DNA from 2 places in the Phocaeicola sartorii JCM 17136 genome. Region 1 is predicted to be linked to the other one. Evidence: riboswitches for the same ligand, from Rfam matches in the RefSeq annotation. Region 1 holds a riboswitch; the other holds the start of a gene.

What was found. A riboswitch is a leader RNA that binds a small molecule or an ion and turns the genes downstream of it on or off. The one in region 1 is predicted to bind cobalamin.
Region 2: another riboswitch for cobalamin. It lies ahead of ACYQ0C_RS18610 (anaerobic ribonucleoside triphosphate reductase); the one in region 1 lies ahead of ACYQ0C_RS15245 (Arm DNA-binding domain-containing protein).

The regions. Positions count from the first base shown of each region.
Region 1 covers NZ_BAAIFW010000005.1:3,553,227-3,557,566, forward strand. The annotation lists gene phoR (two-component system sensor histidine kinase PhoR) at 1-1,507, shown strand, start outside; cobalamin riboswitch at 1,600-1,802, shown strand; gene ACYQ0C_RS15245 (Arm DNA-binding domain-containing protein) at 2,121-3,611, shown strand; gene ACYQ0C_RS15250 (hypothetical protein) at 3,764-4,340, opposite strand, start outside.
Region 2 covers NZ_BAAIFW010000006.1:379,613-383,952, reverse strand. The annotation lists gene ACYQ0C_RS18610 (anaerobic ribonucleoside triphosphate reductase) at 1-1,889, opposite strand, end outside; cobalamin riboswitch at 1,920-2,102, opposite strand; gene trhA (PAQR family membrane homeostasis protein TrhA) at 2,184-2,819, opposite strand; gene ACYQ0C_RS18600 (CCA tRNA nucleotidyltransferase) at 2,824-4,326, opposite strand.

The DNA.
Region 1 (4,340 bases):
AAATGGTACTGTAGTTTACGACAATCTGGAAAAAGATCCCAGCCACTTCGAGAACCACCATAACCGTCAGGAAATAAAAGAAGCTATCACTTATGGCAGCGGCTACTCCATCAACAGACAATCAGAAAGTCTGGGAGGTGAATTCTTCTATTCAGCCAGGTATTATCCTAATCTGGATTATATCATCCGTTCGGCCCTCCCCTATAATGTCAGTCTGATGAGACACCTGAAAGCAGATTCCCATTATGTATGGTTCACACTGATAATCAGCCTGATATTAATAATTATTTTCTACCGGTTTACACATAAGCTGGGAATGTCTATCACAAAATTACAACAATTCGCCATGAAAGCCGACCGCAACGAACCGATAGACACTGATATGCAGGATGCCTTTCCCAAAAACGAACTGGGCGAGATATCCCAACATATTATTCAGATTTACAAACGTCTGCATCAGGCAAAAGAAGATTTATATATCGAACGCGAAAAACTGATTACCCACCTCCAGATCTCGCACGAAGGTTTGGGTGTGTTCAACCACCGCAAAGAGGAGATTCTGGTAAATAACCTGTTCACACAATATGCCAACCTCATCTCGGACAAGAATCTGAGTTCTACGGAAGAAATCTTCTCCATCCCCGAATTGCAGCCCATCACCCGTTTCATTACAAAAAACAGAGAACGCAGTATCGGCAAAGAAGAGAAACGGATGTCATTGAACATAGACAAGAACGGACGTATCTTTGCCGTGGAATGCATTATCTTTCAAGATGACAGCTTTGAAATTTCCATCAATGACATCACTCAGGAACAAGAACAGGCACTGCTGAAAAAACAGCTGACACAGAATATTGCCCACGAGTTGAAAACCCCCGTAAGCAGCATACAGGGATATCTGGAAACCATAGTAAACAACCCTACCCTGCCCCGTGAGAAAATCAATGCTTTTCTGGAGAGAAGCTATGCACAAAGTAACCGGCTGGCACATCTGTTACGGGATATCTCCGTACTCACCCGCATGGAAGAAGCTCCGAACATGATCGAGACAGAACCGGTAAGCCTCACCATCATGATGCGGAATATCCTGAACGAAGTAACTTTAGAACTGGAAGAAAAGAAGATCACTGCCCACAATATGCTGCCTGAAGGACTGACCGTACAAGGCAATTCCTCCCTGCTGTACTCCATCTTCCGGAATCTGACGGACAACGCCATTGCATACGCAGGAACTCATATTTCCATAACCATCCGCTGTTTCCGCGAAGACGAACGTTTTTACTATTTCAGTTTCTCGGACACAGGCGTAGGAGTGGGCCCCGAACATCTAAGCCGTTTGTTCGAGCGCTTCTACCGGGTGGACAAAGGGCGTTCACGCAAACTGGGCGGTACCGGACTGGGACTGGCCATTGTAAAAAACGCAGTCATTCTGCATGGCGGAACAATTTTTGCCAAAAATACCCCCGGTGGAGGACTGGAATTCATATTTACACTGAGCAAAGAATGAGAAGATGCCAAGAACCTGTTTCTAAAATTTCTTCAAAATTTAAACAGACTCTAAAAAATAAAGAAAGATAATTGTTTTCTTAAATATAAACTGTATCTTTGCGATGCATCGGTTCATTTATCTCCCCTCCGAGGTGAATGATTAAAAGGGAATCAAGGTGAGAATCCTGAACAGTCCCGCTGCTGTATGTTTCACTAAACGCATAAGCAAAATGCCAATAACCACTGGGATAATTTCCGGGAAGGTGCTTATAGCGGAAACGAGTCAGAAGACCTGCCTGTGCATTTATCAAATCTGAAGCTTTCGAGGAAAGAGCTTGGAACACTGAACGTAAGGGATGCCTTTAATCACATCCGCTATTTTCTCCGTTTCACTGTCCGGAAAAGAATATCAGGTAAAAAGAACATTTATTTTAAAGTAAACTCTGCCAAGTTTATTTGAGTGCCAATTTGATGGGAATCACGTTGGCATTTTTCATTTATAACAAACTGTTATATTGCATATTACAGAATTTATTCCTATTTTTGCCAATAGTTAAAATCACTCGGTTTAAACCATAAAAGTTTAAACCAACTTTAAACCAAAATAAAATTGAACCCCGAAAAATAGGATTATGAAAGTCAGAAAAGAGTTATTCAAAAGTAAAACATTAGCGAATGGAGAACACCCTATCGCCATTAGAATCCACCATAAAAAAGCCAAATTAGTAATGACGGGAGTTTCTACCAAAGCCGAATATTGGAATAAAGAAAAACTTGCTGTTAAGTGTCAAGACAAAAAATATAAAGAGAAAAATAAAATTGTCAATGACGAATATCTACGAATCTTACAAAGAGTGACAGAGTTCGATACAATCAATCGTCCATACGACTTAGACCTTCTCGCATCCCATGAAGAAATTACAGCTATATATAATGAAATTGACGATAACGAGACTATTCCAATATACACTAATTTCTTTGATTTACTTGATGCCAAAATACAAACATACGAGGAAGGTAGTGCAAGAAAATATAGACAATTAAAAAATGCTTTGATTAAAATCTATGGGAATGAAATCGCAATTAAATCAATCAACAAAACATGGTTTGCAACCTTAGAAGAAAACTTAAAAAGCAAAGGAGTCAAACAAGCTAAAGAATTAATCAAACGATTTATTACAACATATAATTGGGGATTTACAGAGGGGCATATTCTATATTATAAACCAATATCTTATAATAAGAGAGCCTATACAAGCATCATTGAAAAAAGGACATTAGACCTTGAAGGATTTACCTTTCTTCAACATTTGTATAATATTGGTACAAATGAACATTTAAATAATTGGCTAAATGAGCCGTACACCTTTAATAATAATAGCTATTTTAATGCGATAAATATCTTTTTAATCATGGTTGCATTTGACGGATTAGCCCCTATTGACTTATCATATTTACGAATGAAAGACTTAAAACGCAAGCAATACAAAAAAATGCCACTTGATTACACAAGAATTAAAGATTCTCAATATATGAAAGAATATAATACCAAAAACCAAATCATTGAATATTATTCAGTACAATTATTGAGACAAAAGACAAAAAGAGAAGTTAATATTAAATTACCTTGTTATATTATTGATTCCCTATTATATCCCTATTATTATGATGAGGTAGGTTTCAAAAAAAAAGAAGACGATTTCATTTTAAACGTATTCGACAAAAAAACTTACTCTCAATTAAGTAAGAAGCAAATATATAGCAGAATGTCTAATTATTGGAACACTTTAGCCGATGCGCTAAATGATTACATTGCAACCATCCATAATGCACCAACTTCGCTAACAGAAAAAAGGATTACATACTATGCTGCACGACATACGGCTTTAAATGTTCTGAATGATAAAGGAGCAACATTAGAGGAAATTGCAAACATGGCAGGACATGATTTAAAAACATTAGAGAAATCATATTTAGGCGATTTTAATATAAAAAGAAAAGTTGAATCAAACTTAAGAATATGGGAAAATGAACCAATACAAGAAGAAGCGATTGAAAGTTCTTGGGAGAATCAACCAAGACAAGAAGAAACGATTGAAGGTTCTTGGGAAAATCAATCATAAGTACAGATACCACCGTAACCCCTCTCTTAGTTACCCCTCTTTGGAGGAAGGGGGGGGCTAAATTGCCAACGAGTAGTTCCTTTTTTTGTAAATTTTCTCCGCAAAAATGACTTCCTTTCAAAGTGAAAACAAGTTTCTAAACACTTTGTCTGCTAATTGAAAATTTTGTGCCACACAAATTCATTTGTTGCATGGTTGATATAAATTTCTGATGTCCCATCTTCCAATTCGTTTATTATGTCTCTGCAAGTTTGACACCTTGGGTGGGATTCGTCTTTGGCTATCACTTCAAAACTATCTATCAATTGATTTATTTCTTTTATGTCTTGCTCCTCTTGCTTTAGTTCTTTTACCACATTCTCCGTTGAATAATAGTCAACTGATACATTGGGAAACAAGCCGACACGTTGATACTCTTTTTCTATGATTGACTGCACGAGTTCAGGAGTACATTGGTCGTTAACTTTCGTATCTAAGACTACAATTGCATCATGTATTGTCAGCACTTTAAATCGTTTGGCGTACAGTTTGATTAATGTACTCCTGAATATATCACTTTCAATGCGCATCATTTGGTTAGCCAAGAAAGTACGGTCTTCTCTTTTACTTTCCTTCACCAATTTATAAACACTTGGATATTTCTTTTTAAATGACTTGGCAAAATCTTTTCCTTTTGTCGTCAGTGTCTTAGAATAAAAGACTTCACGGAATAGCGTTACTTTAATGTCA
Region 2 (4,340 bases), on a different contig from region 1:
TCATTATCCGTCACTCCGGGAATGATGCCATATTTACGGCGGTCCATACGGGTGAAGCGTCCGGACAGTCCTTCGGCGGGGGTGGCGAGTACGGAGAAATTCAATTGATATTTCTGTTTGTATTCGTCTGCCACCTTGTTTATTTCTGTAACGGCTTCGAATAATGTGTCCCATGCTTTCTGGCTATGTGCGTGCCCTTCTCCATAAAGAGCCATCATGGCATTGTGTCCGCCTATGAAACCTATGCCCAAGGTGCCTTGGCGTAATACATCTCCCACTTGGTCATTGGGGGAAAGTTTTCCTCCGCCTTTCCACACATCATTTCCCATCATGAATGGGAATTGGCGTGCCAGGGCTGTACGTTGATACTGGTAGCGTGCATACAGTTGTTCGGCGATCAGTCCGGACAAAGCATGTACACTTTCTATGAAGATTTCTTTCGCTTTTCTTTCTATGGCTTCTTTCTTGCCTGATTCTTCCAGACTTTCCGCCTTGATGCGTGCTTCGATGGCCAGCCGGGGCATATTCATGGTGGTGAATGACAGATTCCCGCGTCCTAATGAGCCTTTCTCGCCTGCTACATTCTCGTAAACACGGGTACGGCATCCCATAGTCGCCAGTTCATAGCGGTAACGTTTGGGGTCATTGATGTCCCATTTCTCATTTTTATTATAAGGAGTATCCAAAAACATGAAATTGGGGAATAGGGCTTTGGCGGTGGTGCGGCAAGCTTTCAGGAACAAGTCGAAATTGGGAGCCTGGAATTCCATTTTGCCTTCCAGTGCCGCTTCAAAGTTCTCCATGGCTTTTTTGTAATCCTCTTCGGAGTAAGATACACCGTCTTTGATCTTGAATATCTGTATGGGGAAGACGGGGACTTCGCCACGGGTACCCAGACCTTCGATGGTGGCTTTCAGCAGTTCCTCTATGACCATGCGCCCTTCGGGGGAGGTGTCTGTTCCATAATTGATGGAGCTGAACACCACTTGATTCCCACCTCGCGAATGCATGGTGTTCAGGTTGTGGATGAATCCTTCCATGGCCTGATGTGTATCTTTGCGTGTCATGGCATACGCTTTCTCTTCAATTTTCTTGAGGGCTTCTGTTCCGGGTTCTTTTCCTTCTACTTCTATATAAAATTCGGTTAAAGTTTTCAGATGTTTGCGGAATGTCTTCCGTACCCCTTCCGCCATAAAGAAGTCGAAAGCGGGAATAGCCTGACCGCCGTGCTGCTCGTTCTGATTTGTCTGGAATATGATAGTGGCCAGAGTGGCATAACTTTGAATAGACTGGGGGGTGCGGATACTTCCGTTCTTGGTGCGGAAGCCGCGCTCGAACAGATCTTCCAGATCATATTGGATACAAGTGGTAGTCTTGGTGGGATAGTAATCCAGGTCATGTATATGTATGTCGCCCAATTGATGTGCTTCGGCATATTTTTTAGGCAACAGATATTTATAGGTATAGTCTTTTGTAACTTCCGAGGCAAAAGTCATCATCTGTCCGGCGGGAGTATGGCTGGACATATTGGCATTGCTCAGGTTGACATCATTCTTGTCAATGGCTACGATGCCGTCCATGATGTGCTTCATTTGCGTTTTACGGTCGCGTTCCGTATTCCGCCATTCGCGATAAATGATGTATTTCTTGGCCACTTCGGGACGTACTTTCATCAGTTCCTTTTCTACCAGGTCCTGAATCTCTTCCACACTGATGGTTGGAGATGCAAAATTGCTGATAACCCGCATGGTGATTTCAGCAATCAGTTTGTCCTCATTGTCAATTCCGGAGGCATGGAATGCCTTGCCGATTGCATTTTTAATTTTACTGATGGAAAAGTCTTCCCGCTTTCCATCCCGCTTGATAATACAAATCTCAGCGTAATTCATTGTTGGAAAAATTAATTGTTAATAAAAAAAACTTGGCTGTCCTTTCAGGCAGGTTTTCTGACTTATCTCTCCCTTGAAACGCCTTCCCGCAAATGTTTTTGTAGTGGCATATTGTTTCAGCTCAATGAGAATTACAGCAGCGGGTACTGTTGCTGATTTTCACGGCATTCCCTCTTAGAAGTGGTTAACTTCACCTTGTCGGACGGTTGCAAAGGTATAACTTTTTGGGAAACTTTCTGTTTAAAAAATGAATAAAAGTTTTCCAACACGGATAACTTGTTGAAGATGGGAAGGTTATAAAATGTACCATAATGCCATCATGTGGCAGATCGTTCCTCCCAATACAAACAGATGGAAAACGGAGTGCATATAAGGCAATTTGGGGAAGGAATAAAAGACAGCGCCAGTGATGTAAGACACTCCTTCGCCGATCAGCCAATAAATGAAAACAGGAGGTACATGTTGGCAGAGAGGCTTGAAACCTACAAAAATGCTGCATCCCATGGCTATATAACAAAGAGTTTCCAGGTTGCTGTGCTCTTTCAGGTTACCAAAACATAGAATGATTCCGGCAAGAGCACACAACCATACGAAACTAAGGATTCCCCATCCCCAACCACCAACTTCCCGTAAGACTGTCAGCATGATGGGAGAATAGCTTCCTGCGATATGCAGATAAATCGAAGCATGATCGAATTTGCGTAACACCTCGCGGTGAGGGGACGGCTTACTGGCATGATACCAGGTGGAGCTGATATAGGACGACAGCATACCGAATAGATAAAGCCACATGCCGCCTGCTGCCCACGCGTTGCCGCTTTTCATGGCGGCAAGCAGCAGATAACCGCCTCCGATGATACCTATCAGGATACCAGCACCGTGCGACAGGGTATTGGCCCATTCCTCTCCTTGGGTATAGTGTATAGCCAATTTCCTATAAGTTTTTCGGGGTTAATCCCATGTCTTTCGCTTTCTTCAGCATGTATTCTAAAGCAGCGTCATGTTCATTAGGAATGATGCCATCCAGTATGGCGTCCTTGATGGAACTTTTCAGACTGCCTATCTCGCGGCAGGGCTGCAGGTCGAATATCCGCATGATTTCTTCTCCGTCCACCGGAGGTTGGAAGTTGCGTATCCGGTCTTTTTCCTCCAGGTCTTTCAGCTTCTGGCGTACCAGTTTGAAGTTGTCCAGGAATTTTTGTTTTCGTGCTTCATTTTTTGACGTGATGTCCGCTTCGCACAGCATCATCAGGTCGTCAATGTCATTCCCGGCTTCAAAAAGCAGACGCCGAACGGCGGAATCGGTCACCACATCATCTGCGATAACAATGGGGCGCATGTGCAGGCTGACCAGTTTCTGGACATATTTCATTTTCTCGTTCATGGGCAGTTTCATCTTGCGGAAGATGTCCGGAATCATTTTTTCACCGATGAAGTTATGGTTATGGAAAGTCCAGCCTATGCGCGGCTCCCAGCGTTTGGTGCGTGGTTTGCCTATGTCATGCAACAGCGTGGCCCAACGCAGCCATAGGTTGTCGGTATGTTTGGAGATATTGTCCACAACTTCCAGGGTATGATAGAAGTTGTCCTTATGGGCACGCCCGTTCCGGGTTTCCACTCCTTGCAGCGCCACCAGTTCGGGAAAAATCAAAGGCAGCAGTCCGCAGCGGTCCAGCTCTATAAAGCCTTTGGACGGTATGGGGGCGAGCAGGATCTTGTTCAGCTCGTCGGCGATGCGCTCTTTGGAGATAATATGAATGCGTTCCTTGTTGCGTGACAGTGCTTCGAAAGTGGTGTCGTCAATATAGAAATTCAGTTGTGTGGCAAACCGGACACAACGCATCATGCGGAGCGGGTCGTCACTGAAAGTAATGTCCGGGTCCAGTGGCGTGCGGATGGTTCTCTCTTTCAAATCGTCCAGACCGTTAAAAGGGTCTACCAACTCACCGAAACGTGCTTTGTTCAGACACACCGCCATGGCGTTGATCGTGAAATCGCGTCGGTTCTGGTCATCCTCCAAGGTGCCGTCTTCTACTACGGGCTTGCGGCTGTCATGGCTGTACGACTCCTTGCGGGCGCCGACAAACTCCACTTCCGTATCATGGTATTTAACTTGTGCCGTGCCGAAGTTTTTAAAAACAGAAACGTGTGCTCCGCGCCCCAGCTTCTTGCCGAAGGCCTGTGCCATTTCAATTCCGCTTCCTACCACTACGACATCTATATCCTTCGAGGGGCGTTCCAGAAATATATCTCGTACATAACCTCCTACAACGTAACATTCCAATCCCAATTCGTCTGCCGTCTCGGAGATTAACTTGAATATCTTATTATTAAAATGTTCTTTTAGTTCCATATTCATCTTAAAGAGGGGCAAATTTACGATTTTTTGCGCAGGATAAGGAGAAATCACGCAATTAAATTGTATTTTTGCCTGCATATAAAACGATCAAG